One region of the Arthrobacter sp. NPDC080082 genome, then DNA from elsewhere that is predicted to be linked to it. Evidence: riboswitches for the same ligand, from Rfam matches in the RefSeq annotation. Region 1 holds a riboswitch; each other region holds the start of a gene.
What was found. A riboswitch is a leader RNA that binds a small molecule or an ion and turns the genes downstream of it on or off. The one in region 1 is predicted to bind S-adenosylmethionine.
Positions count from the first base shown of each region.

Region 2: it holds a riboswitch for S-adenosylmethionine, as region 1 does, so the genes downstream of both, AB0O44_RS16040 (aminotransferase class V-fold PLP-dependent enzyme) here and AB0O44_RS10170 (bifunctional o-acetylhomoserine/o-acetylserine sulfhydrylase) in region 1, are expected to answer to the same signal.
Region 3: it holds a riboswitch for S-adenosylmethionine, as region 1 does, so the genes downstream of both, AB0O44_RS08165 (ATP-binding cassette domain-containing protein) here and AB0O44_RS10170 (bifunctional o-acetylhomoserine/o-acetylserine sulfhydrylase) in region 1, are expected to answer to the same signal.
Region 4: it holds a riboswitch for S-adenosylmethionine, as region 1 does, so the genes downstream of both, AB0O44_RS04015 (DUF1737 domain-containing protein) here and AB0O44_RS10170 (bifunctional o-acetylhomoserine/o-acetylserine sulfhydrylase) in region 1, are expected to answer to the same signal.

Region 1 covers NZ_JBFBKQ010000004.1:257,912-264,851, forward strand. The annotation lists gene AB0O44_RS10160 (type II CAAX endopeptidase family protein) at 1-740, shown strand, start outside; gene AB0O44_RS10165 (VOC family protein) at 889-1,527, opposite strand; SAM riboswitch class IV at 1,720-1,836, shown strand; gene AB0O44_RS10170 (bifunctional o-acetylhomoserine/o-acetylserine sulfhydrylase) at 1,922-3,238, shown strand; SAM riboswitch class IV at 3,422-3,537, shown strand; gene AB0O44_RS10175 (homoserine O-acetyltransferase) at 3,551-4,699, shown strand; gene AB0O44_RS10180 (MFS transporter) at 4,891-6,273, shown strand; gene AB0O44_RS10185 (LysR family transcriptional regulator) at 6,355-6,940, opposite strand, start outside.
Region 2 covers NZ_JBFBKQ010000009.1:42,003-48,942, forward strand. The annotation lists gene AB0O44_RS16020 (DoxX family protein) at 1-209, shown strand, start outside; gene aroA (3-phosphoshikimate 1-carboxyvinyltransferase) at 217-1,638, shown strand; gene AB0O44_RS16030 (ribosome small subunit-dependent GTPase A) at 1,622-2,737, shown strand; gene hisN (histidinol-phosphatase) at 2,828-3,640, shown strand; SAM riboswitch class IV at 3,739-3,852, shown strand; gene AB0O44_RS16040 (aminotransferase class V-fold PLP-dependent enzyme) at 3,887-5,302, shown strand; gene AB0O44_RS16045 (class I SAM-dependent methyltransferase) at 5,358-6,116, shown strand; gene AB0O44_RS16050 (Nramp family divalent metal transporter) at 6,195-6,940, shown strand, end outside.
Region 3 covers NZ_JBFBKQ010000003.1:270,085-277,024, forward strand. The annotation lists gene AB0O44_RS08150 (aliphatic sulfonate ABC transporter substrate-binding protein) at 1-516, opposite strand, end outside; gene AB0O44_RS08155 (ABC transporter ATP-binding protein) at 692-1,525, opposite strand; gene AB0O44_RS08160 (CoA-binding protein) at 1,865-2,290, shown strand; SAM riboswitch class I at 2,366-2,455, shown strand; gene AB0O44_RS08165 (ATP-binding cassette domain-containing protein) at 2,595-3,407, shown strand; gene AB0O44_RS08170 (methionine ABC transporter permease) at 3,400-4,065, shown strand; gene AB0O44_RS08175 (NtaA/DmoA family FMN-dependent monooxygenase) at 4,102-5,538, shown strand; gene AB0O44_RS08180 (MetQ/NlpA family ABC transporter substrate-binding protein) at 5,564-6,436, shown strand; gene AB0O44_RS08185 (acyl-CoA dehydrogenase family protein) at 6,461-6,940, shown strand, end outside.
Region 4 covers NZ_JBFBKQ010000001.1:845,030-851,969, reverse strand. The annotation lists gene AB0O44_RS04035 (UDP-N-acetylglucosamine 1-carboxyvinyltransferase) at 1-14, shown strand, start outside; gene AB0O44_RS04030 (glutamate--cysteine ligase) at 38-1,186, shown strand; gene AB0O44_RS04025 (O-succinylhomoserine sulfhydrylase) at 1,215-2,426, opposite strand; gene AB0O44_RS04020 (rhodanese-like domain-containing protein) at 2,423-2,830, opposite strand; gene AB0O44_RS04015 (DUF1737 domain-containing protein) at 2,827-3,069, opposite strand; SAM riboswitch class IV at 3,173-3,285, opposite strand; gene AB0O44_RS04010 (PIG-L deacetylase family protein) at 3,752-4,657, shown strand; gene AB0O44_RS04005 (ATP-grasp domain-containing protein) at 4,654-5,598, shown strand; gene AB0O44_RS04000 (glycosyltransferase family 2 protein) at 5,585-6,880, shown strand; gene AB0O44_RS03995 (hypothetical protein) at 6,877-6,940, shown strand, end outside.

The DNA of each region.
Region 1 (6,940 bases):
GGTTCGAAGTATGGATTGTGCTGGGACTCTCGCTGGGGCAGTCGGCGGTGTACTCGGTGGTGCAGTTGCTGGACAAGCTCTCGCAGGCGCCGCTGGCCCAGGGGACCTCAACGCTGAACCGCTCCCAGAGCAGCCGCGAGTACTTCGACCTGACCTACCAGCTGCTGGACATCGCCTTCGCGCTCGTCCCCGTGCTGCTGGTGCTCTACTTCCTCACCGGTCCCCGCGAGCCGGGGACCCCCGGCGGCTCGGCATTCCGGAAGCTCGGGTTCGATTTCGCACGCCCCGGAAAGGACCTGCTGCAGGGTGTGGGCCTGTTCCTGCTGATCGGCATCCCGTCGCTGGGCCTCTATGCCGCCGGCCGGGCCCTGGGCATCACGACGGCGATCATCCCGAGCGCGCTGGGCACCTACTGGTGGACCGTGCCCGTCCTGGTCCTCTCCGCCATCCGGCACGGGATCGTCGAGGAGGTGATCGTGGTGGGATACCTGCTGGACCGGTTCGGTAAACTCGGCTGGCGGCTGCCGGCGGCCATCGCCGCGAGCTCAATCCTGCGCGGCAGCTACCACCTGTACCAGGGGTTCGGGCCGTTCATCGGCAACGCCATCATGGGCGTCATCTTCGCCCTGGTCTACACCCGGACCCGGCGGGTGATGCCGCTGGTGATCGCGCACGCGCTGCTGGACATCGTGGCGTTCGTGGGCTTCAGCCTGTTCGGCAAGGCGGTCGGCCTGGGCTGAGGCTTCTGGGATTCCTGCGGAGACGTGTCCTGCGGTGCCCTGACCCGCACGACGAGGCGGGGAGCGGCTTAAAGAGTTTCGGCCCCCGGCGGCGGGTGGCGTCATTGACACCCGCGGCCGGCGGCCGAAGTTGTGGCGGGCCGAAGCCCTAGATGGTGACGGCTCCGGAAGCGGTCTCGAAGGTGACCGAGAGGATGCCCGGCGTGCCGTGCGGGGCCTGCCAGTTCACGGCCACGTCCTCCAGCGGCTTCTCCACCGGTTCGCCCAGCCACTCGGTGACCCGCTGCGCGGAGCCCGCGATGGTCAGCTCGGACATCTTCACCGAGCTCTCGTAGGCGTTGGACGGGTGCAGGGCCGGGTCGCCCTCCCACTTGAGCATGTAGGGCACCTGCGGATCCGCGATCAGGCCCAGGATGCCGATCTGCTTCCAGACCAGTTCACGGCCATCGGGGAACTTGCGGTTGCCGTTGACCGCGGCGCGGCCCAGGCGTTCCTCGAAGGGTGCCAGGTCGTCGACCTCAACGCACCAGCCCATCCAGCCGCCGCCGGCGGCGGAGCGGGCGCGGACCGCCTGGCCGAACGGTGCCTTGTCCGACGCCGGGTGGTCCAGGACCTCCACGACCTCCAGGTACTTGTGCCCGGCGAGGGGGATGATCATGTTGCGGGTGCCGAATCGGGGGTGCACGCCGCCCTTGACGGCCTCGACCCCGAGGGCCGTGGCGATACGGTCGGTGGTGGCCGCGAGGCCATCCTTTTCACAGGCGTAAGAGACGTGATCCATGCGCATGCCCTCATCTTGGCACTTTGTGATGGACCTCTCAGCTTAGGCTGTCCTAACCTCGCCGGCGCCGCCCGGAGGGTCCCCGTGCCGCCCGGCGCGGCCGGGGAAATCCGCCGGAGAAGCCGTCCCGGGGACCGGTTTCTTCATCTTTGTCACAAAGCTATCCGGACCGGTTTCCGGCTTCCTACACTGGGAGCAGGTCATGAGTGCCAGCGCCAAGCCCCGGCTCGCTGGCCGGCAACCCTCCTTGCGCGGTGGGGTGCCCCGGGTGAAGACCTGGCCCTCCGGCGACCGCCGGCGGGGCAAGCGCGGCGCCAGGGCCGTGACGATATTCCGGGACCTGCCAGCGGCGCAGGACCCGGGAGGCGGTGCCGTCCTGAGCCCAGTCACAGGAGACACCATGTCCAACGCCTGGTCCTTTGAAACCCGTCAGATTCACGCCGGCCAGCAGCCGGACGCCGCCACCGGCGCCCGTGCGCTGCCGATCTACCAGACGACGTCGTTCGTCTTCCCGAGCGCCGAGAGCGCCGCCAACCGGTTCGCCCTGGCCGAGCTCGCCCCCATCTACACCCGAATCGGCAACCCCACCCAGGACGCGGTCGAACAGCGCATCGCCAGCCTGGAGGGCGGCCTCGGCGCGCTGCTGCTCAGTTCCGGGCAGGCGGCGGAAACCTTCGCCATCCTCAACATCGCCGAGGCCGGGGACCACGTGGTGGCCAGCCCCAGCCTCTATGGCGGCACCTACAACCTGCTGGCCCACACTCTGAAGAAGTTCGGCATCTCCGTGACCTTCGTGGCGGACCCGGACAACCTGGACCAGTGGCGCGAGGCGGTGCAGCCGAACACCAAGCTGTTCTTCGGGGAGGTGGTCTCCAATCCGCGCCAGGACGTCCTGGACATCGAGGGAATCTCGGACGTGGCCCACCAGGCAGGGGTGCCGCTGATCGTGGACAACACCCTCGCCACCCCGTACCTGATCCGGCCGCTGGAGTGGGGCGCGGACATCGTGGTGCACTCGGCCACGAAGTACCTGGGCGGCCACGGCTCGGCGATCGCCGGTGTGATCGTGGACTCCGGGAAGTTCGACTTCGGCGCGGACCCGGAGCGGTACCCCGGCTTCAACACCCCCGACCCCAGCTACAACGGCCTGGTCTACGCCCGGGACCTGGGCGCGGACGGCGCACTGGGGGCCAACCTCTCCTACATCCTCAAGGCCCGGGTCCAGCTGCTGCGCGACCTCGGCTCCGCCGTCGCGCCCTTCAACGCCTTCCTGATCGCCCAGGGCATCGAGACGCTGAGCCTGCGGGTGGAGCGGCACGTCGCCAACGCCACCCGGGTGGCCGAATGGCTGGAGGGCCGGGAGGACGTCGAATCGGTCGCCTACGCGGGGCTGCCCTCGAGCCCCTGGTACGAGCGCGGCCGGAAGTACGGTCCCCGCGGTACGGGCGCCGTCGTCTCCTTCGTCATCGCCGGGGGAGTGGAGGCCGGCAAGCGCTTCGTCGATGCCCTGGAGCTGCACTCGCACGTGGCGAACATCGGCGACGTGCGCTCGCTGGTGATCCACCCGGCGTCGACCACGCACAGCCAGCTCAGCCCGGAGCAGCAGGCGGTGGCGGGCGTCCACCCGGGCCTGGTCCGGCTCTCGGTGGGCCTGGAGCACATCGACGACATCCTGGCGGACCTCGACGCCGGCTTCCGCGCCGCGAAGACCGGCTAGGTCCGGGACCCCTGCCGGATTTCCCCACCTTTGCGGGCCCGACGGCGGCCGGCGCGGCGTGTCCGCGGCGACCCGCCCGCCTTGGCCTTCAAAGGTGGGGAAACGGGGCGGCGGGGCGGGCGGCTGTCACATGGAAGTCACAATCTTCGCCACGACGCCGCCCTCTTTCGTAGACTCGGTGCAGGTCATGAGTGCCAGCGACAGCCCCGGCTTGCTGGCCGGCAACCCTCCTTTTGCGGCGGGGTGCCCCGGGTGAAGACCTGGCCTGCCGGTCAATTGACGGCAGGCAAGCGCGAAGTGAGGTCTTTTAACATGACGATTGCCGTCACCCGAACGGGTGTACCCGCCACCAGCCCCGCAGCAGGAAACGCCGCCGCCCCCGAAGGCACCGTGCGGTACCTGTCCGTCGGCGCCCTGGAACTCGAATCCGGCGCCGTCCTGCCGGACGTGGTGCTGGCCTACGAGACCTGGGGCACCCTGAACGCGGACGCCTCCAACGCCGTTCTGATCGAGCACGCCCTGACCGGGGACACCCACGTCACCCGCGGCGCCGGCGGGGAGCCTGGCTGGTGGGAACAGCTCGCCGGCCCCGGCGCGCCCGTGGACACGGACCGGTACTTCGTGGTGTCCATCAACATCCTCGGCGGCTGCTACGGCTCCACCGGCCCGTCCACGCCGGCGCCCGACGGCCGGCCCTGGGGATCCCGCTTCCCCCTCGTCACCCTGCGCGACAGCACCGCCGCCGAGGCCCGGCTGGCCGACGCGCTGGGCATCCACCGATGGCACGCCGTGCTCGGCGGCTCCCTCGGCGGCGCCCGGGCCCTGGAGTGGGCCGTCAGCTACCCGGAACGCGTGCGCCGCTGCGCCGTGATCGCCGTCGGCGCCTACAGCACCGCCGAACAGATCGCCTTCGCCCAGGCCCAGACCCTCGCGATCCGTCAGGACCCGCGCTTCAATGGCGGCGACTACTACGGCGGCCCCGAGCCGCATGAGGGCCTGGCGCTGGCCCGGCGGATCGCGCACATCACCTACCGCTCGGCCGCCGAACTGGAGGGCCGCTTCGGCCGGACCGGTCAGGACGGCGAGACACCGCTCGCGCCCGGGCCGCTGTCCGGCCGCGGCCGCTACCAGGTGGAGAGCTACCTGGACCACCAGGGCAATAAACTGGTGCAGCGCTTCGACGCCAACAGCTACATCGCGATCACCGAAGCGCTGATGAGCCACGACGTCGCCCGTGGCCGCGGAAACCTGCAGCAGGCGCTCGCCGGGGCTACCGCCGAGTTCTTCATCGCCGCCGTGGACTCGGACCGGCTGTACTTTCCCGAACAGTCCCGGGAGCTCGCGGCGGCCCTGCCGGGGGAGGTGCCCATGCACGTCATCTCGGCCCCGATCGGCCACGACGGGTTCCTGACCGAGATCGGCCAGCTCGGCGGCGTCCTCCGGGAGGCGTTCTTCGCCTGAGCATCAAGGCTTCTTCGCTGGCTCTTGCCGGGGACTGGTGTGCAATTTTGCAGATAGGCTCTGCGCGATTGGTCGTTGAGGCTGCGGCGGTGACACTCCATACTCGTGGAGAATGACCGCGTGTGGTCCAACTCACACGGAGTCAGCCCAGTAAGCCGCAGGGTGTCGATGGCGACACCGAAGGAGTTCTTATGAGCACGGAAAACGCCGCCGCGAGGCGCGCAGAGGAAACCGACGTCAAGGCGTCCGGCCTCAAGAAAGTCGTCGCCGCCTCCATGGCCGGCACGGTGGTGGAGTGGTACGAATTCTTCCTCTACGCCTCCGCCGCAACCCTGGTCTTCGGCAAGGCCTTCTTCCCCAATTCCCAGACCGAACTGGACGGCATCCTGGCCGCCTTCCTGACCTACGCGGTCGGCTTCGTCGCCCGCCCCATCGGCGGCATCGTCTTCGGCCACTTCGGTGACAAGTTCGGGCGCAAGCAGCTGCTGCAGCTGAGCATCATCCTGGTGGGTGTCTCCACCTTCCTGATGGGCTGCCTGCCCACCTTCGCCCAGATCGGCTACTGGGCTCCGGCCCTGCTGGTCTTCCTGCGCTTCGCCCAGGGCTTCGCCGTCGGCGGTGAGTGGGGCGGCGCCGTCCTGCTGGTGGCCGAGCACAGCCCCAGCAAGTCCCGCGGCTTCTGGGCCAGCTGGCCGCAGTCCGCCGTGCCGCTGGGTAACCTCTTCGCCACCGCGGTGCTGTTCATCCTCTCCTCGGTCCTGTCCTCCGCCGACTTCCTCGGCTGGGGTTGGCGTGTGGCCTTCTGGCTCTCCGCCGTGATCGTCCTGATCGGCTACTACATCCGCACCAAGGTCAACGATGCGCCGATCTTCCTCGAGGCCCGCAAGGAAGTCGAAGCCGGCCACAAGGGCTACGGCGTTGCCGAGGTCTTCCGCCGCTACCCCCGCGGCGTCTTCACCGCCATGGGCCTGCGCTTCGCGGAGAACATCCTCTACTACCTCGTGGTCACCTTCTCCATCACCTACCTGAAGACCGTGGTCCACGCCGACACCACCCGCATCCTCATGCTGCTGCTGATCGCCCACGCCATTCACTTCTCTGTGGTTCCGATGGTGGGCCGGCTGTCCGACCGCCTGGGCCGCCGCCCGGTCTACATGGCCGGCGCCGTCCTCGGTGCCACCTGGGGCTTCTTCGCCTTCCCGATGATGGACACCGGCAACGACTTCATCATCCTTGCCTCGGTCATCATCGGCCTGCTGTTCCACGCCCTGATGTACGCCGGCCAGCCGGCCATCATGGCCGAGATGTTCCCGACCCGGATGCGCTACTCCGGCGTCTCCCTCGGCTACCAGGTGACCTCGATCGTGGCCGGTTCGCTCGCCCCGATCATCGCAGTGGCGTTGCTGGGCGAGTACAAGTCCTCCGTCCCGGTTGCCATCTACCTGGCGATCGCCTGCGCGATCACCGCCGTCGCGGTGCTCTTCCTGAAGGAAACCCGCGGCATCTCCCTGCACGACGTCGACGCCGCCGACGCCCAGGGCACGGCCGACCTCCTTGCCGCAGGCAAAAAATAGCAGGCAAGACGTAACGAACGACCAGCTTCACCGGCAGCCCCCGTCCCCGCACCGCGGGACGGGGGCTGCCGCTGTTCGGGGCTATCCCGTCAGCACGTCCTGCCGCTCGGCGATCTCGGCCCGGAGGGCGGCCAGCACGGCCTGCACCGGTGCCGAGCGGAGCGACTCGGCCCGCGCGGCGGCCCAGATGGGGAGCTGGCGCTGGAAGTCGGCCGGCAGGACCGGGACGAAGCCCTCCTTGCCCGCCACCAGGAAGTTCGGCAGCAGCCCGATCCCGGCCGCCCGCCGGACCGCCTCCAGCTGGGCGAAAATGCTGGTGGCCTGGAAGCTTGACCGTGGCAACGGCAGCTGCGTTGAGCGGTGGCCCAGCTCGGCCACCTGCAGGGCGGACTCCACGTAGGAGACGAAGCCGTGCCGGCGCACGTCGTCGAGCGTCTCCGGCGTCCCGTGTTCGCGGACGTACTGCGGGCTGGCGTACAGCCGCAGGAAGTAGTTGGCCAGGAAGATCGTCTGGGCGCTGCTGACCTCCAGATTGCCCACCACCACCTCCAGGTCCACACCCGAGCGGTTCTGGCTGACCTTGCGGGTGGCGCTGAGCACCTCCACGTTCAGCTGCGGGTGCTCGCGCTGCAGCCGGACCAGAGCCGGCGTGACGAACTCGGCGCCG
Region 2 (6,940 bases), on a different contig from region 1:
AGAACATCACCCTGACCGGCGGCGTGCTCCTGGCCTCGGTCGACACCAACGGCAAGCCGAGCCTGGCCTGGCGCGCAGAGCACCTCGCGGCCGACGCCCGCCGCTCCACCGCCCACCTTGCCGCCGACGCCCGCAAGAGCACCGGCAAGAAGCTGAAGAAGGCCGACAAGGCGGTCCGCAAGGCCGTCGACAACGCCGTCGGAGCCTAGAGCGTCAATGTCTGGTACTGCCCCCGCCGCAGCTGAATCCGTGCCCGCCGGGGGCGGCCCGCACTGGCCCGCGCCCTGTGCCGGCCACCCGGTCGACGCCACCGTCACGGTCCCGGGCTCCAAGTCGCTCACCAACCGCTACCTGGTGCTCGCCGCCCTGGCCGACGGCCCGTCCCGGCTCCGCGCCCCGCTGCATTCGCGGGACTCGGCCCTGATGATCGCGGCACTGCGCCGTCTCGGGGCGACCATCACGGAGGTCCCCGGCGACGGCGCGTTCGGCCCCGACCTCGAGGTGCTGCCGGCTGCCGCCGGGGCGTCCACGGGGTCGGCAGACATCGACTGCGGCCTGGCAGGAACCGTGATGCGGTTCGTCCCGCCGCTAGCCGCCCTCCGGCAGGGCCGGACGGTGTTCGACGGCGATCCCCACGCCCGGCTGCGGCCGATGGGCACCATCATCGAGGCCCTCACCGGCCTCGGCGTCGACGTCGCCGCGCCCGACGGCGGCCCCGCGACGGCCCTCCCCTTCGCCGTCGAGGGCACCGGTGAGGTCCGGGGCGGCCACCTGGTCATCGATGCCAGCGCTTCCTCCCAGTTCGTCTCCGCCCTGCTGCTGGCCGGCGCCCGCTTCACCGAGGGACTGCACCTGGAGCACCGCAGCGCGGCCAACCCCGGCCAGCCCGTCCCAAGCCTCGACCACATCGCGATGACCGTCGCCACGCTCCGGGAGCTCGGCGTCACCGTCGACGACTCCCGCCCCAACCACTGGATCGTCTCCCCCGGCCCCATCCGCGCCTTCGACCGCAGGATCGAGCAGGACCTCTCCAACGCCGGACCGTTCCTCGCCGCGGCCCTCGCCACCCGCGGAACCGTCCGCATCCCCGACTGGCCGGAAGGCACCACGCAGGTCGGCGACCTCTGGCGAGGCATCCTCGCCGCGATGGGCGCGACCGTCAGCCTCGAGGGCGGCACCCTGACCGTCACCGGCGGCCGGTCCATCAGCGGCGGCACCTTCGCCGACACCAGCGAACTCGCCCCCACGGTCGCCGCGCTCTGCGCCCTGGCCGACGGCCCCTCCACCCTGACCGGCATCGCCCACCTGCGCGGGCACGAAACGGACCGGCTCGCCGCCCTCGTCACCGAGATCAACCGGCTGGGCGGCGACGCGGAGGAAACCACCGACGGCCTCGTCATCCGGCCCGCCCCGCTCCACGGCGGGGTGGTCCGCAGCTACGCAGACCACCGGATGGCCACCGCCGGCGCCATCCTGGGCCTCGCCGTCCCCGGCGTCGAGGTCGAGGACATCGCCACCACGGCCAAGACCATGCCGGACTTCCCGCAGCTCTGGGCCGCCATGTTGGCCCCGGCCGATGGCACCAGTTCAGACGAGGCCCGTGCAGACAAGGACGCCGCCGGTGGCCCGCAGCACTGACTCCTGGGACGAATCCGACGTCCGGATCCGCCCCAACAAGAAGGGGTCCCGGCCGCGCACCAAGGACCGGCCCAGCCACGACGACGCCGTGACCGGCCGGATCATCACGGTGGACCGCGGCCGCTACACCGCGGTCGTCGCCGAGGGCACCGATGAAGAGCGCACCGTGATCGCCGCGCGTGCCCGCGAACTGCGCCGCAATCCGGTGGTGGCCGGCGACTTCGTCTCCCTCGTCGGCAACGTCAGCGGCGAACCGGACACCCTCGCCCGGCTGGTGAAGATCCAGGACCGGCGCACCCTGCTGCGCCGCAGCGCCGACGACACCGATCCGATCGAGCGGGCCGTGGTGGCCAACGCGGACCAGCTGGTGGTCGTCGTGGCCGCTGCCAACCCGGAGCCCCGCACCGGCTTCATCGACCGCGCGCTGGTGGCCGCCTACGACGCCGGGATCGAGCCACTGCTGCTGATCACCAAGGCCGACATCAAGGACCCGGCCGAGCTGCTGGCGAACTACCGCCACCTCGACCTGCCCGTCATCATCTCCAAGACCGCCGACGCCTCCGCCTCCGGCATCGACGCCCGCTCCGACGACGGCCTCTCCGCCCGGCTGGACGGCCCGGCCGTCGCCGAACTGCACGGCTACCTGGACGGCAGGGTCACCGTCATGCTCGGCCACTCCGGCGTCGGCAAGTCCACCATGGTCAACGCCCTCACGGGGGCGGAGCGGGCCACCGGTGGCGTCAACGCCGTCACGGGCCGCGGCCGCCACACCTCTTCCTCCGCCCTGGCGCTGAAGGTCACGGATGCCCCGGCCGGCAGCTGGATCATCGACACCCCCGGGATCAGGTCCTTCGGGCTGGCCCACGTGGACCCGGACCGCATCCTGCGTTCCTTCCCCGACCTGGCCCCCGGCACCGAGGACTGCGAGCGCGGCTGCAAGCACGACGCCACCGCCGTCAACTGCGGCGTGGACGCGTGGGTCCAGGCCGGCCACGCGGGCCCCTCGGGCCCGGCCCGGCTGGCCTCGCTGCGCCGGCTGCTGGGCACCGACCCGCGGCAGGAGGCCCAGGAGACCAAGGAACTGGGCACCGTCTCCTGACCGTATGTCGCCTCTTCGCCCCGCGGGCGATCCGGCCGTCCGGGACGTGGCCTCCCCGGCCGGAGCGCGTTTAGACGGTAGTTTGGAAGCATGAGCCAACCCGCGTCGAGCTACAACGATGACCTGCGCCTTGCCCACGTCCTGGCGGACTCGGTCGATTCCCAGACCATGAGCCGCTTCAAGGCCCTTGACCTCAAAATCGAGACGAAGCCGGACCTGACGCCGGTCACCGACGCCGACAAGGCCGCCGAGGAGGCCATCCGCGGCCAGCTCTCCCGCTCCCGCCCCCGCGACGCCGTCCTGGGCGAGGAATTCGGCAGCTCGGGCCACGGCTCCCGCCGCTGGATCATCGACCCGATCGACGGCACCAAGAACTTCGTCCGCGGCGTCCCGGTCTGGGCCACCCTGATCGCTCTGGTGGACGAGGGCGAGCCGGTGGTCGGCGTCGTCAGCGCCCCCGCCCTCGGCAAACGCTGGTGGGCCGCCAAGGGCGCCGGCGCCTACACGGGCCGCTCGCTGGCCGCCGCCACCCGGCTGCGGGTTTCGAACGTCTCGGACCTCTCGGATGCCTCCCTCTCCTACTCCAGCCTGGGCGGCTGGAAGCAGCGCGGTAACCTCGACGAATTCCTAGGCCTGACCGAGGAGGTCTGGCGCACCCGCGCCTACGGCGACTTCTGGTCCTACTGCCTGGTGGCCGAGGGCGCCGTCGACATCGCCTGCGAGCCGGAGCTGAACCTCTACGACATGGCCGCCCTGGTCCCGATCGTCACCGAGGCCGGCGGCCGGTTCACCTCCCTTGAAGGCGAGGACGGCCCGTTTGGCGGCAACGCCCTGGCCACGAACTCGATCCTGCACTCCGAGGTCCTCAAGCGGCTCAATCCGAACCTCGACGACCTGCTCTAGAGCGGCGCCTTCCCTAAGGGCCGGTTCCGCGTAACACAGCGCTTCACATTGCCGCGCCCCTTTCCGGGGCGCGGCACTCGTGTCCTAGGCTCGAACCAGGTCACGAGTGCCAGCGCTAAACCCCGGTTTGCTGGCCGGCAACCCTCCTTTCGCGGCGGGGTGCCCCGGGTGACGACCTGGCCGGTCCGGAGCGGACCCGGCAAGCGCGGATCCCCAGCACGCGGGGTCCTTTTCGAGCGAGGTCCCATGTCCACTGCCATTTTTTCGTCCCTAGCGTCCACCTCCACGGCTGTATCCGCCGCGCGCGCCCCGCTGGCCGCCGTGACCGGCGCCGAGATCCAGGCGCCGCTGATCCAGGGCGGCCAGGTCCGCTACGCCAATCTGGACTACGGCGCCTCGGCCCCCGCCCTGTCCGTGGTTTCCGCCTACCTCAACGAGATCCTGCCCTACTACGCCAGCGTCCACCGCGGCGCCGGCTACGCCTCCCAGCTGAGCACCTCGGTGTATGAGAACGCGCGGACCATTGTGCGGGAGTTCGTCGGCGGCCGGCCCGACGACGCGGTCATCTTTACCCGGAACACCACCGATTCGCTGAACCTCCTGGCCGGGTGCCTGCCCACCGCCGGCGGCCGGCACCTGGGCGAGGTCCTGTACCTGGACATCGAACACCACGCGAACCTCCTGCCTTGGCAGGGGGTTCCGCACCGCAGCGTCGTCGCCTCGCCGACCCTCGCCGGGACGCTGGCGCGGCTCCGGGCCGAGCTGGCAACCGGCGGCATCAGCCTCCTCGCGGTCACGGGCGCGTCGAATGTCACCGGCGAGATCCTGCCCGTCCGGGAGCTGGCTGCGCTGGCGCACGAGCACGGGGCGCGGATCGTCGTCGACGCAGCGCAGCTGGCCCCGCACCGCCGCATCGACGTCGCGGCCGACGGCATCGACTACGTCGCCTTCTCGGGGCACAAGCTCTACGCGCCCTTCGGCGCGGGTGTCCTGGTGGGGCGGCCGGACTGGCTCGACGCCGGGACGCCGCATCTGGCCGGCGGCGGCGCCGTCCGCGACGCCCGGCTGGACGCCGTCAGCTGGACCACCGGACCTGCCCGGCACGAGGGCGGCTCCCCCAACGTCCTCGGCGCGGCCGCCCTGGCCCGCGCCACCCAGGCGGTCGCGGCCCTGGACGAAGCATCCTGGCACGGCCACGAGGATGCCATCCGGTCCTTCCTTGCCGACGGCCTGCGGGAGATCGACGGCGTGAGCGAGCACCACATCTTCGAGGAGACCGACCGCGGGGAGGGCCACGGCACCATCGGCGTCGTGAACTTCTCGGTCGCGGGGTACGACGCCGGTCTCGTCGCCGCGTACCTGTCCGCAGAGCACGGGATCGGTGTGCGGGACGGCAGGTTCTGCGCGCATCCGCTGCTCAAGCGGCTGGGCCTGCCCGCCGGGTCGCTGCGGGCCAGCTTCGGCCTGGGCTCCCGGCTCGAGGACGCCGAGCGGCTGCTGGCCGCGCTGCGGACGCTGCGGCGGGACGGCCTGGGCTGGGACTACCTGGTGGATGCCGGGCGCTGGGTACCGGCGAACGACACCCGCAGCTACCCGCACTGGGCGCCCAACACCCCCGGCACCGCCGGGGCGGCCCCCTGCACCCTCGACGGCCCCGAATAGCCGGTTTACGGTAGATTCGACGGGTATCTTCCCGAGCTGCCGAAGGAGAGTTCACGTGGCAGGCGGCGGCCCCAAACTGCATCAGAACCGGCGGAAGGAGCTCGGAGCGAGCTTCCAGGACGGCGGGGAACACTACGACCGGGTGCGGCCCGGCTATCCCGCCGACTCCGCCGACTGGCTCATTCCCGCCGGAGCCCGGGACGCGGCCGACGTCGGGGCGGGGACCGGTAAGTTCACCGCCCTTCTCGTGGCCCGCGGCCTGGCCACGGCCGCCGTCGACCCGTCGGCGGACATGCTGGACCAGCTGCGCGCCGCCCTCCCTGGTGTCCCGGCCACGGTGGGGACCGCCGAACACACAGGCCTCCCGGCGTCTGCGTTCGACCTGGTGACGGTGGCGCAGGCCTGGCACTGGTGCGAGCCGCTGCAGGCCAGCACCGAGGCCGCCCGCATCCTGCGTCCGCACGGGGTGCTCGGGCTAATCTGGAACCAGCTGGACACCTCCGTGCCGTGGGTGCACCGCCTCTCCCGGATCATGCACGCCGGGGACGTCCACAAACCCTCGTTCCGCCCACCGGTCGGCCCGGAGTTCACCGGGCTGGAGAGCCACCTGACCCGGTGGGAGGACCCGGTGACGCCGGAGGAGATCCTGGAGCTAGCCAAGTCCCGCAGCTACTTCCTGCGGGCCGGCGAGGCCACCCGGGCCAAGGTGCTGGCCAACCTCCAGTGGTACCTGTACGAGCACCTCAGTCATGGTCCCGGCGAGACGCTGGCCCTGCCCTACCTCACCAAAAGCTGGCGCGCGATGAAGGTCTGAGCCTATGATTTCGGTATGCCTAACTTTTTTGTTCAGGCATACGGAACTCATTTGACCCACCAGCCGCAGGAGCCTGCAATGTTGCACCTCGCCGAACAGGATCCCGCCGCCGGCGGCCGGAGCCCGGTCCGTGGCAGGAAGGGGCCCCGCCGGGCCCTGCTGGCGCTGCTGGGGCCGGCCTTCGTCGCCGCTATCGCCTATGTGGATCCCGGCAATGTGGCGGCCAACCTTACCGCGGGCGCCGAGTTCGGCTACCTGCTGGTCTGGGTGCTGGTGGTGGCCAATGTCGTCGCCGTCCTGGTTCAGTACCAGTCCGCCAAGCTGGGCATCGTCACCGGTCGCAGCCTGCCGGAACTGCTCGGGGAACGCCTGCGTCCCGGCTGGCGGCGCGCATTCTGGGTCCAGGCCGAAATCGTCGCGGCCGCCACGGACCTGGCCGAAGTGGTCGGCGGCGCCGTGGCCCTCTACCTGCTCTTCGGACTCCCCCTCCCACTGGGCGCCGTCGTCGTCGGCGGCATCTCTATGGCGCTGCTGGCCATGCAAAGCCGGAACCGGCAGCGGCCCTTCGAACTGGTGATCATGGGCCTGCTCGCCATCATCACGGTGGGCTTCCTGGCCGGGCTGTTCATCAGCCCGCCGGACCCGTCAGGGGTCCTCTCCGGCTTGGTCCCCGGGTTCCGCGGCCCGGACACCGTGCTGCTGGCCGCCAGCATGCTGGGCGCCACCGTCATGCCGCACGCCATCTACGTCCATTCGGCGCTCTCGCGCGACCGGCACCGCCCCGACAGGCACCGGCACGTTCCGCAGCACGCGGTGGAGCGGCT
Region 3 (6,940 bases), on a different contig from region 1:
GGACAGCGCCTGCAGCAGGAAGAAGTACGGGTCCGTGCCCTTGGTGGCCGCGACCGACTTGCCCTTCAGGTCCGCCACCGTGCTGATGCCGGAGCCGGGCTTGGTGACCAGGGCGGCCCATTCGGGCTGGGAGAAGATGTCGATGGTCTTGATCGGGGAGCCGTTGGCCTTGGCCAGGAGCGCGGCCGAACCGGCGGTGGAGCCGACGTCCACCGCGCCGGAACGGAGTGCCTCGTTGGCCTTGTTGGAGCCGGCCGACTGGACCCACTTGACGGTGACGCCCTGGTCCTTAAGGGCGGCCTCCAGCCAGCCCTTCTTCTTGATCACTAGGCTCAGCGGGTTGTAGGTGGCGAAGTCGATGGTCAGCGTGCCGCCGCCGTTGCCGCCGGCGGCCGCGGCGGCTGCGGGCTGGCTGCCGGAGCCTTCCCCGGCGACGCACCCGGTGAGGGCCAGGGCCGCGGAGGCGGCGACGGCGGTGAGGACGAAACGGCGGGACGTGGTGCGGGTGGGAGCCATGGAAGTTCCTTTACGGGCGGTGCGAGCGATGCGAAAGAGACAGGAGAGTGATGCGGGTGGCCGCCGGCGCGGGGAGCGGGCGGCTCGCCGGTCCGGTGCTGTGGTACCGGCGGCGCTGCCTGCCGGGAGCGGACGGACCGTTCAGGCCGTGACCGGGGCGGCGGGGGCGGGGCCGTTAGTGGCCGTCGACGCCGAGGCTGGCCAGGAGCGAGGTGCGCATTCGGGCCAGTTCGGCCGAGGCGCGGTCCCGTGGCCGTCCGCCGGGGACGGCGAGGGTGCGCACGATCGTGGCGCCGGCCGGGGACGATTCGGTGTCCTCCCGGCCGAGGACGATGATGCGGTCCGCCAGTTGCAGGGCCTCGTCGACGTCGTGCGTCACCAGCAGCACCGTGGTGGGTTCGGCGCGGTGGACCTCCAGGAGCAGGTCCTGCATCTTGATCCGGGTCAGTGCGTCGAGGGCGCCGAAGGGCTCGTCGAGGAGCAGCACGCCGGGGTTCCGGGCCAGGGCACGGGCCAGCGACGCGCGCTGGGCCATGCCGCCGGAGACCTCCCGGGGGCGGTGTTTGGCGAAGTCCTGCAGTCCCACGAGTTCCAACAGGCGGGCCACTTTGGCCTTGCCGTCGCGGGCGCTGACGCCGGCGGGCAGGCCGATGGCGATGTTCGCCTGGAGGGTATGCCAGGGCAGCAGCCGCGGCTCCTGGAACGCGAAGGCGCAGCGGTCGTCGACGCCGCGGACCGGTTCGCCGTCTATGGCGACGCTGCCGGAGGTGGCGGCGTCGAGTCCGGCGGCGGCCCGGAGCAGGGTGGACTTGCCGCAGCCGGAGGCGCCCAGGATGGCGAGCACCTCGCCGGGGACAACGTCGAAGCTGACATCCCGGAGGACGGTGTGCGCGGCGGGGCCGGTCCCGAAGGCGCGGCCCAGGCCGCGGAAGGACACCGGGAGGGCGGGGGTGCCGGAGCCGGGCCGGGCGTCGGCCCGGGGCTGGGACGGGTGCAGGACAGCAGTCATAGGGTTACTCCATCGGTCCTGGCAGTAGCACCCTACGGAAGCAGCCTTTGGCCCGGGTAGTCAGTCCGGACCCTTCCCTCGGCGTGCGTCCTCGTTATCGGCGGGCTCCGGGGTGGAGGTCCGTCGACCAGGGTTGCTGCGGCGTCATCGATCCAGGTCTCTCGGCCGCTCGGGATGGTCACTGTCTACTAAAACCGAACGGCGGATTTTCGCCAAATGGGCGCGTAATATTCGGAAACCTGCGGACGTGAGGTGTCTGGCCCGATTAGAAATTCGGCACAGTGCCCGGGGTGGGATTCCCTACTGCGGGGCCGCTGCCGGCGGACGTAGGCTGGCCGCATGAGCCACGTGAACGATCCCGCCGTCGTCGAACGCCTCCTGCGCACCAAGGGCCGGTGGGCCATCGTGGGCCTGAGCACCAACCAATGGCGTGCTGCCTACGACACGTCGCTGTTCATCCGCGACCGCCTGGGCATGGACATCATCCCGGTCAACCTGCCCGGCGACGACGTGCACGGAGAGGCCGGCTACCGCTCGCTGGCGGAAATCCCGGCGGAGAAGCGGCCCATCGACGTCGTGGATTGCTTCGTGAACTCCGGACGCGTCGGCGACGTGGTGGACCAGGCGATTGCCGCCGGCGCCGGCGCCGTCTGGCTGCAGCTGGGCGTCATCGACGAGGCCGCGGCCGAACGCGCCAAGGCCGCCGGGCTGGACGTCGTCATGAACGCCTGCCCGGCCAGGGAAGCGCCGCTCCTGGGCCTTTAACCGGGACTGACGGGAGCTTTACGGCGTGTGACGCGCCGCTTTCACCTCGGCCGGGCGTGTGCCAGATTCGTGGGGTAACCATCCCGAGCGGCTGAGAGACCTGGCTCCGTGACGCCGCAGCAACCCCCTCGATGAGGACGGTGCTACCGCCAGGACCGATGGAGAACCACTGTTCCACGGACCCGAGAGGCCGCGCTTTGCGCTGCCCCGGCGCCGGGGGATGAGGCTTTCCTCGGGCGAGCCCCGGAGGAATCATGAACACCACAACGACGGCAGCGCCGGCCCGGATCGCGGGCGGTCTGCTGTGATCGAGATCCAGAACGTCAGCACCTCGTTCCCGTCGAAGGACGGCCGGTTCACCGCCGTCGACGACGTCACCCTCACCGTGGAGCGCGGCCGGATCCAAGGCATCATCGGGTTCTCCGGCGCCGGCAAATCCACGCTGCTGCGCAACATCAACCTGCTCGAACGCCCCACTTCGGGCCGGGTCCTGGTCGACGGCGTGGACCTGACCGCCCTAAGCGAGCCGGAACTGCGCAGCAGCCGGCACGGAATCGGCATGATCTTCCAGCACTTCAACCTGCTCAACAACCTCACCGCGCAGGAGAACGTGGAGCTCTCACTGAAGTTCGCCGGGGTGGGGAAGGCCGAACGCCGGCGCCGGGCGGCCGACGCCCTGGCCATCGTGGACCTCGCGGACAAGGCCGCCAGCTACCCCGCGAAGCTCTCCGGCGGCCAGAAGCAGCGGGTGGCCATCGCCCGGGCGCTGGCCACGGAGCCGAAGGTCCTGCTCTGCGACGAACCGACGTCGGCCGTGGACCCCCGGACCACCGCCTCCGTGCTGCAGTACCTCGCTGACGTCAACGCCGAATTCGGCATCACGATCGTGGTGGTCACGCACGAAATGAACGTCATCAAGGCCATCGCGGACAACGTCGCGGTCATGGAGGACGGCCGGATCGTCGAGCAATTCGACCTGGCCGAGCTCGAACGCCCCGGCTTCCACCCCGCCACCTCGATCGGGCGGTACCTGGTCTCCGACGCCATCGAGCTGAACCGGCCCCACCGGGCAGCCGCCCCGGCCGGCCCCGCCCCGAAAGGCCTGATCCATGCTTGAGCGCATCCTCTCGGTCCTGCCCGAAATCGGCGCCGCCATGGGCCAGACCCTGGCCATGCTGCTGGTCGCGATCCCGCTGGCCGTCCTGATCGGCACGCCGCTGGGCGTCTGGCTCTACACGATCGGCCCCGGCGGGCTGCGGCACCGGCCCCGGCTCCACCGGGTCCTGGACGGCCTGGTCAACCTGGTCCGGTCCTTCCCGTTCCTGATCCTGCTGATCGCCATCATCCCGGTGACCCGCTTCATCGTGGGCACCACCATCGGCACGGCCGCGGTGATCGTCCCGCTGAGCATCAACGCCATCCCGTACTTCGCCCGCTTCGTGGAACAGAACCTCAGCCAACTCGGCAGCGGGGTGGTGGAGGCCGCCCGTTCGATGGGAGCCAGCCGGTCCCAGATCGTCCGGGACGTGCTGCTGGTGGAGGCCCGGCCGGGACTGGTCAGCTCCATCACCATCATGACCGTCAGCTTCATCTCCTACTCGGCAATGGCCGGGCTGGTGGGCGGCGGCGGGATCGGCGACTTCGCCATCCGCTACGGCTACTACCGCTACGAAACCCCGCTGATGATCACCGCGATCATCCTGATGATCCTGCTGGTCACCCTCGTCCAGTTCGGCGGCTCCCGCCTGGCCCGCCGCCTCGACAAGCGGCTCTGACCGCGGCCCCGGCACCCCACTTCGGAAAGCAGAACCATGACTTCACCAGCCAGCCCCCGCTTCGACGGACCCCGCCCCCGCCTGCTCCTCAGCGCGTTCGTCATGAACACCACCAGCCACATCATGGGCGGCCAATGGCGCCGCCCCGAGGCCCAGCAGCACCGCTTCAACGAACTGCAGCTCTGGACCGACCTGGCCCGGCAGCTGGAGGACGCGAAATTCGACGCGATCTTCTTCGCCGACGTCGTGGGCCTCTACGGCGACTACGACGGCGGCTGGGCCTCCCACCTGAGGAAGGGCCTGCAGGTTCCCTCCAACGACCCGCTGATCCTGCTTTCGGCCCTGGCCGCCGCCACCCGGGAGATCGGCTTGGCCGCCACCTCCTCCGTGATCCAGAGCCACCCCTTCCAGTTCGCCCGGCAGATGTCCACCCTGGACCACATCAGCAACGGCCGGGTGGGCTGGAACATCGTCACCAGCGTGCTGGAAAACTCGCACCGGAACTTCAACTCCACCGAGCTGACCAAACATGACGAGCGCTACGACTGGGCGGACGAATACGTCGAGGCGGCCTACAAGCTGTGGGAGGGCTCCTGGGCGGACGACGCCCTGGTCCGGGACAAGGAGGGCGGCCTCCACGCGGACCCCGAAAAGGTCAGCAAGATCTACCACAGCGGGCCCCGCTACTCCATCGACGGGCCGCACCTCGTGGCGCCGTCGCCGCAGCGCACCCCGGTGCTCTTCCAGGCCGGCAGCTCCGGCCGCGGCCAGCAGTTCTGCGCCGCCAACGCGGAGGCGACCTTCACCCTGGCGCCCAGCACCGCGATCGCGGGCGCCTACACGGCCGCCGTTCGCGAGCAGGCGGTGGCCGCCGGCCGTCGTCCCGAGGACGTGAAGTTCCTCCAGGGCATGCACTTCGTGGTGGGCGGCACCGAAGCCGAGGCGGCCCGGAAGGCGGCCGAGCTGGAGGACAGCCTGGACATCGAGGCCCTGCTGGCCCACGTCGGCGGCGGATTCGGCGTCGACCTGGGCGGGCTGCCGCTGGACACCCCGCTGGGTGACATCCAGACCGAGGGCAGCCAGGGACACCTGGAGGCCATCCGGGCCTCCACCCGCGGCGGCAACCCGACGCTCCGAGACATCGCGCTGTACCGCAGCCGGGCCAACCGGGTGGTGGGAACACCGGAACAGATCGCGGACCGGCTCGAAGAGTGGCAGGACGCCGGCATCGACGGGATCAACATCATCAACCAGACCATCCCGGGGTCCTACACCGATTTCATCACCGGGGTGCTGCCCGAACTGCGGGACCGCGGCCTCGCCCAGACCGGCTACGCGCCGGGAACCCTGCGCGAAAAGCTCTTCGGTGACGGCCCCCGACTCAACGGCCGGCACCCCGCCGCCGCCTTCCGCGGCGCCTTCACAGCGTTCTCCGCGGCCGCCGAAAACACTCCCGCCGCCGTCGGCGTCTAACCCCCCACGACAAAGGACACCCGCCATGCACCGCAGAAATTTCCTCAAGTTCGCCCTTGCCGGAGCCGGCGCCGCGTCCGCCACGGCCCTCACCGGCTGCGGCCTGGTCAACCCCGGCGGCGCCAACGCCGCCTCGGGCGGGAAGACCATCAAGATCATCGTCACCGAGTCCGCGCCGTACCAGGAGCCAACGAAGATCGCTAAGAAGCTCCTCGAGGCCAAGGGCTGGACGCTGGAGCCCACCTACGTCACGGACATCATCCAGCCCAACCTGGCGGTGGCGAACGGTGAATTCGACGCCAACTTCTTCCAGCACAATGCCTACCTGAAGCAGTTCAACCAGGACAAGGGCCTCTCCAACGTCGGCCTGTTCTACGTCTACAGCGCGCCCGGCGGGATCTGGTCGGACAAGTACAAGTCCCTCAGCGAGCTCCCCGACGGGGCCAAGATCGGCATCCCCGTGGACCCGGCCAACAACGGCCGCGCCCTGTTCATGCTCCGCGACGCCGGGCTGCTGGAGCTCTCCGACGCCACCGTCATCCACACCTCGCAGAAGAACATCACCGCCAACCCGAAGAAGCTGCAGTTTGTGGAAGTGGACCAGCAGTCCCTGGCCAAGACCCTCCCGGACGTCGACGCCGGCTTCCTGATCGCCCGGATGGCGGCCGACGCCAAGCACACCCGGGCCGACGCGCTGGCCTTCGAGCCCGACGCCAACCAGGTCCCCTTCCGGATCGTCGTTGCCGGGCGGCCCGAGTTCGCCGGCACCGAGAAGGCGGCCGCGCTGAAGGAGGCCTACCAGTCGCCCGAGGTCAAGGCCTGGTTCGCCGGCTACCAGAACGGAATCCTGCCCACGCCGTGGGATCAGGACCCGGCCGCCGACGCGGCGAAACTCTAGCCGGCCCGGGGAACAGGAGACGCGATGAGCACCTCAACAGAAACAACGACGACGGCGGCGGGCGCCACCACGGAGCACGGCTACCAGGCCCTGGCCGGGCGGTTCCGCCCGGTCTTCGCCCGGATCGCCGAGGGCGCCCTGGACCGGGAGCGGGACCGCGTCCTGCCCTTCGAGCAGGTCCGCTGGCTCAACGAGGCAGGGTTCGGCCGGCTGCGGGTCCCCGTGGAGCACGGAGGGGACGGGATCGGCTTCGAGCCGTTCTTCCGGCTGCTGGTGGAACTGGCCGAGGCCGACTCCTCGGTGGCGCACCTGTACCGCTCGCACTTCGCGTTCGTGGAGACCGTGGGCCTGGAGGGCCCCGGCTTCCAGGACCGCTGGTACCCGCGGGTGGTGGCCGGCGAAATCTTCGGCAATGCGGCCACCGAGCAGTCCGGCAACGTCCTCGGCGCCACCGGAACCACGCTGACCCCGTCCGGACCGGACTGGGTGCTCAACGGCCGGAAG
Region 4 (6,940 bases), on a different contig from region 1:
ACTTCCAGGACTAAAGACCCCCGGCGCACAATGGGGTATGCGCACCTTCGGCGTCGAAGAGGAACTGCTGATCGTGGACCCCGTCAGCGGGGTGCCGCTGGCGCTCGCGGACGCCATGCTGCGCGGGCTCGTCCGGGGCCCGGAGACCGGCGAGGGCCATTCCGGCTTCAGTTTCGAGCTCAAGCTCGAACAGATCGAAACCCAGACGCTGCCGTGCCGGGAGCATGACGCCCTGCTGCGGCAGATTCGTCGGGCCCGCCGGACCGCCGACGACGCCGCCCGGGTGCACGGCGCCCGGGTCGCGGCACTGGCCACCTCGCCGCTGGCCGCACCCACCCACACCACCCCCAAACTGCGCTACGCCACGATGCAGCGGCGGTTCGGCCTCACCGTCCAGGAGCAGCTCACCTGCGGGCTGCACGTCCACGCCGCCATCGACTCGCCCGAGGAGGGGGTGGCGGTGCTGGACCGGATCCGGGACAAGCTGGCTGTGCTGATCGCCCTCAGCGCCAACTCCCCGTACTGGAACGGGATGGAAACGGGGTTCGAGAGCTACCGCACCCAAGCCTGGAACCGCTGGCCCGCTGCCGGTCCGACGATGGTCTTCGGCAGCCATGCGGCCTACCGCAGGGTGGTGTCGCGGCTGCTGGACAGCGGCGTGCTCTTCGATGAGGGCATGGTGTACTTCGACGCGCGGCTGGCCCGGAACCATCCCACCGTGGAGATCCGGGTGGCGGACGTGTGCCTGCGCGCGGAGGACGCGGCGCTGCTGGCGGTGCTGGTGCGGGCGCTGGTGGAGACCGCCTCGCGCGAGTGGTACGACGGCGTGGACCCGGCGCCGGTGCCGACCGTGCTCTTGAGGATGGCGGCCTGGCAGGCGAGCAACTGCGGGCTGTCCTCCGAGCTGCTGGACTTCGGGACCTTCCGGCCCCGCCCCGCGGCCGAGGTGGTGAACGCCCTGGTGGACTACCTCGCCCCGGTCCTGGCGGATCAGGGCGAGCTCGGCGTGGTGCGCGCCGGGGTGGCCAGGATCCTGGCGGAGGGCACCGGTGCGGAGCTGCAGCGCCGCGCCGGGCTCGGCGCCGTCGTCGGCGAGGCGGTGCGGACCACGGTCGGCGGGGACGTGCCCGACGCCGGCACCGCTACCGGTCCGCTGCCGGCACTGGCACCCGTCCGCCGGTTCTAGGCCGTACGTTCCACGCCGCCGCCGGGGATTACTGGATCCGCGCCAGCGCCTGGCCAAGGTCCCGGATCAGGTCCTCCGCGTCCTCCAGTCCGACGGAGAGACGCACCACGCCGTCGCTCAACCCGATAGCGGCCCGCCCCTCCGGACCCATGGCCCGGTGCGTGGTGGTGGCCGGGTGCGTGATCAGCGATTTCGAGTCGCCCAGGTTGTTGGAGATGTCGATGATCCGCAGCCCGTCCAGCAGCCCGAAGGCGGCATCCTTGGCGGACCGGCCGGCCGGGGACGCCAGTTCGAAGGTCAGCACGGTCCCGCCGGACTTCATTTGCTTGGCGGCCAGCTCGTGCTGCGGGTGGGAGGCCAGGAGCGGGTACTTCACCCAAGTCACGGCCTGCTGCGCCTCGAGCCACTCTGCCAGCCGCAGCGCCGAGGCGGAGGCGTGGTTGACCCGCAACGACATGGTTTCCAGGCCCTTGGTCAGCACCCAGGCGTTGAAGGCGGACAGCGCGGGTCCGGTGTGGCGCATCAGTTGCCGGACCGGGCCCTCGATGAACTCCTTGCTGCCCAGGATCGCGCCGCCCAGCACCCGGCCCTGGCCGTCGATGTGCTTTGTGCCGGAGTAGACCACCACGTCCGCGCCGAAGTCCGTGCAGCGCTGCAGCAGCGGGGTGGCGAAGACGTTGTCCACCACCACGGTGGCGCCGGCGGCGTGCGCCAGCCCGCTCACGGCGGCGATGTCCACGATCTCCTGCATCGGGTTCGACGGCGACTCGAAGAACACGGCGGTGGCCGGCGTCGAGAGCGCGTCACGCCACTGGTCGAGGTCCGGGCCGTCGACGAAGACGGTCTCCACGCCCCAGCGCGGCAGGATCTCGTTCAGGATCACGAAGCAGGATCCGAACAGGGACCGGGCGGCGACCACCCTGTCACCGGCCCCAAGCAGCGCGCCGAGAGCGGTGAACACCGCGGACATGCCCGACGCCGTCGCGAAGCACGCCTCGGTGCCCTCGAGCAGGCGGAGCCGCTCCTGGAAGGTGGCCACCGAGGGGTTGCCGTAGCGGGAGTAGACGAACCGCTCGTCCTCGCCGGTGAAGGCCCGCTCCGCGGCGGCGGCGGATTCGTAGACGAAGCCGGAGTTGAGGAAGATCGGCTCGGTGGTTTCCTGGAAGCCGGTCCGGTCCAGGCCGCCACGGACGGCCTGGGTGTCCGGGTTCCAGTCCGCGGCCTCGGGATTGAAACTCATGCGGTGCGGGTCCCGTCGGTCGGCAGGCCCACGTTTTTCCAGCCGTTGACGCGGCGGACGCCGGCCTCATCCGGCTGGCCCTCAAAGCCGTCCAGCACGTTGTAGACGGTGAATCCCGCCGCCGTCGCAGCCCCTGCCGCCGCGACGGAGCGGGCCCCGGACCGGCAGAGGAAGAGCAGTTCGGCGTCGGCCGGGACGCGCTGCCGGAGCTCGTCCAGGAAGTCCTCGTTCGGCACGCCGCCGGCCCGGGTCCACTCGATGAATACCGGCTCCGCGGCCGCCCCGCCGGTCACCGGGACGCCGATCTGGGCCCACTCGGCCCGGGTGCGGACGTCCACCAGCACCGCGCCGGACTGCAGCCGTTCCCAGGTTGCCTGCGGGGTCAGGTCCCCGGCGTAGCTCATGCCCCCGCCTGCCCTTCGGATTCCAGCCCTTCGGATTCCAGACCGTCGACGGCGCGGGCCACCGCGGCGTCCGCCTCCGCGACGGCGGCCGGCAGCACCAGTGCCTGCGCCACGATCACCGATGTGCCATTGAAGGTTGCGGCCGGGCTGCCGTGCAGCACATACCCCTCGGCAAGGGCGGCCGAGATCCGCTCGCAGAAGCTGCGGTCGTCTGGGCCGGTCAGCAGCCGGTAGGCCAGCCGCTCCGCGGGCGCTGCGGCCTGCGCGGGAGGGTTGGCCGGGGTGCCGGTTCCGGGGGCGGGGACTGGGGGCGGGGTCGCGTCGGACACGACAAACTCCTTACGTTCACGCTTGCAGCTCGAATGGTCGATTGCCGAGTAGTCACCTGAGGCACCCCGCCGCAAAAGGAGGGTTGCCGACCGGCCAGTCAGGGCTTGGCACCGGTTCTCATTACTCTGCAAAAAACCTAACACCCCGGGGCCCGCGCCCGCGCGTCGGCCCCGTCATGTTCGGTCACGGGAGGCCGTCCGCCGTAGGCCGACCGAGTATCGCGCCCGTCGTGATCGAGTACAAAAAGCCAGTTCCGTCCGCGGTGGCCGAATGCTTTTCGGGTATTGCCTACTCGGGTTTTCCGATAGGGGCGTCACGTTTACTGAAGTGGCAGTCCAAGGTCTCCGCTGGGTCTCCACATACCGCATACGCCTTTTCAGCACCCGCTGCGCGGCCGCTTCCGGCCGTATGCGCAGTGCCGCTGGCGCATGGGTTTTGACGTCTCCGCCGGGATACCGCGGACCGGTTCTTTGACAAGCAATCCTTCCCTCCAGAACCCGGCAGCCTCTGCCGGGCGGGTTGCAGATCCATCATTTTGTCCGGCGCAGCACTGGGGGCGGCCGGCACCTCGAAGAAGAACTGGAAAGATTCATGGTCTCGATTTACGTCTTGATAATCGTCTTGCTGATTGCGCTGCTGGTCGCAGCGGCGGTGGGGAAATCCTGGTTCCACCGCCGGCTGCGCCGTCCCGAACTTCTGCGCCGGATTTCCCTCGCCACCGGCGCGGTGCTGCTGCTGGCCAACGTCGCCGCCTTTGCCCTGGACGCCTCCGAGTTCTGGCAGACCGCCGACCTGACCGCCACCCTGGGCGGACTCACCGCCCTCGCCATCGCGCTGACCGCCCTGCGCACCGGTGGAAGCCCGGCCCGGCAGCCCCGCCGGGTGCTGGCCATCGGCGCCCACCCGGACGACCTGGAGCTGGCCTGCGGCGGAACGCTCGCCAAGTTCGTCGACTCCGGCCACGAGGTGCAGGGGCTGGTGATGAGCGACGGCAAGCGCGGCGGCAACGCCCTGGAGCGGTCGCTGGACGCCCAGCGCGGCGCCACGTTCATGGGCCTGACCGGCATGATCCATCACAACTTCACGGACACCGAGCTGCACCGCCACAGCCAGGAAATGGTGGGCGCCATCGAGCACGCGATCGTGCGCTTCAACCCGGACATCATCCTCACCCACTCCAACCACGACCAGCACCAGGACCACCAGGCGGTGCACCAGGCCACCCTGCGGGCCGCGCGGCAGCACCACTCGATCCTTTGTTACGAGAGCCCCTCGGCCACGCGGGAATTCAACCCCAGCGTCTTCGTGGACATTGACGACTACGTCGACGCCAAGGTCCAGGCGGTGAAGATGCACAGCGACCAGCTGGCCAAGCCGTACATGACGCCCGAACGGGTCCGCGGCATCGCCTCCTTCCGCGGCGGCCAGGCCCGCCGCCGGGTGGCCGAGGCCTATGAACCCGTCCGCCTGCTGAGCACCGAAATGGAGAAGCTGTGAAGCCGCGCGTGCTGGTCACCGGCGTCGGCGGCCCCGCCGGCCGTGCCCTCGCCGCGCAACTGACCGAACGTGGCATCCCGGTCCTCGGCACGGACATCCGCGACCTGGCCGAAGTCTCCGGGGTGCCGGTGGTCCGGGTACCCGCGGCCACGGATCCCGAGCTGGTGTCCGCGCTGCGCCGGCTGGTCGGCGCCGAGGGCATCAACCTCGTGATCCCCACGGTCAGTGAGGAACTGCCCCGCCTGGCCGCCTTCCGGGCCGGCTTTGGCCCGGACGTCCGCGTCATCATCGGGCCGACCGGCGCCGTCGCGCTCGCCGATGACAAGCTCTACACCGCCTGGCAGCTGCATTCTGCCGGCGTTCCGGTTCCCGCCTTCGGGGTTCCCCGGGACTTCCGCTGCGCGGAGGAGGCCATCGAGCTCCTGGGCGGACCCGTCGTCATCAAGCCCCGGGTGTCCCGGGGCGGCCGCGGCGTGACGGTGGTCCGGAGCGGCTCCGACGTCGACTGGGCCGGACTTCCCGGCGGCCTGATCGTCCAGGAATTCATCCCAGGCACCGAGTACGGGCCAATGGTCTTCGGAACCCCGGCGCACAACACCACACCGCCGTTCGCCGTCGTCGTGGAGAAAACCGCGCTCGCGCAGGGCGAGGTCGGCAACGCCCTTAGTACCCGCCGGGTGGAGGCGGGGGAGGCGAACGACGTCGGCAACCTGGCGATGAACGCCGTCCGTGCCCTGTCCCTCACCGGGCCGGTGGACCTCGACGTCCGGCGCCGGGCCGACGGCACCCCGGTGGTGCTCGAAATCAATGCCCGATTCGGGGCGAACAGCCAGCGCGCGCCGGAACTGCTCGACGCCGTCCTCGCCTCGTTCTCCCTCCCGGCCTTCAACCCGGCGTCATTCCGGCAGACGAGGGGAGCGTTCGCCCATGCCCTGGTATGAGAATCTCCTGGCCGGGCTGATGCCCGGCGCCCAGCTGCTGCTGGTGGTGCTCGGCATTCCGGTGCTGGTCTTCGGCCTCCTGAAGCTGCTGGTCCTGCCCCTGGCCCTCTGGTTCCAGGTGCAGGTGACCCGCCGCCGCCGCACCGGCCAGGGGACCCTGCTGAACGAGTGGCCGACCGTCTCGATCATCGTCCCGGCCTATAACGAGGCCACCGTGATCGAGAACTGCGTCCGCTCCATCCAGCTCACCACCTATGACCGGTACGAGGTGGTCCTGGTGGACGACGGGTCCACGGACAACACCCTGGAACTGATGCACGAGCTCGCCGCCGGGGACCCGAGGATCACGGTCCTGACCCAGGAGAACGCCGGTAAGGGCGCCGCGCTGAACCGCGGCCTGAACTACTCGACCGGCGAGGTCCTGATGTTCGTCGACGCCGACGGCATCTTCTCCCGCAGCACGGTCAAGCGGATGCTCCAGGGCTTCACGGACCGCCGGGTGGGCGCCGTCTGCGGCGACGACCGGCCGGTCAACCTCAACCGCGTCCAGACCCGGATGCTCGCGTTCATCAGCCACGTGGGTACCGGCCTGGTCCGGCGGGCACTGACGGTGATCGGCTGCCTGCCGATCGTCTCCGGCAACATCGGCGCGTTCCCGCGCTCGGTCCTGGCCGACGTCGGACCGTTCCGTGAGGACACCGTGGGGGAGGATCTGGAGCTGACCTGGCGGGTGCACCGGGCCGGGTACAACGTGGTGTTCGCGCCGAAGGCCCTGGTCTACGCCGAATCGCCGTCCACGGTGCACGCCCTCTGGCGGCAGCGGGTCCGGTGGGCCCGCGGGCTGCTGCAGACCATGCGGGTGCACAAGGACATGATCGGAAACCTGCGGCGCGGCCGGTTCGGCGCCTACCTGCTGTTCAACACCGTGACCATGGTGGCACTCCCGGTCCTGCAGCTGTTCCTCCTGCTGGACCTGCTGCTGCTGGTGGCCGGCGGCCGGAGCCCGTTGGGCGCCGACGCGTGGGCGGTCCTGGGCTGGCTGGGGCTGGTGGTCACGGCGGTCCTGACCCTGTTCGGGCTCTCCCTCAACCGGGCGTGGCCGGACCTGCGGCACGCCTGGACCCTGCCGCTGGTCCCCTTCTACTCCGTGTTCACCGGCCTGACCATGGCGGCGGCGCTGCTGCAGGAGACCCGCGGCAAGCAGGCGCACTGGAACAAGCTGAAGCGCACCGGAGTGGTCAGCGTCCCGACGGCGGCGGCCGTCACCGAGGTCAGGGTGTGAGGCTGCTGGCCGCAACGCTGGCCATGGCACTGCTGGCCCTGACGGGCTGCTCGACGCCGG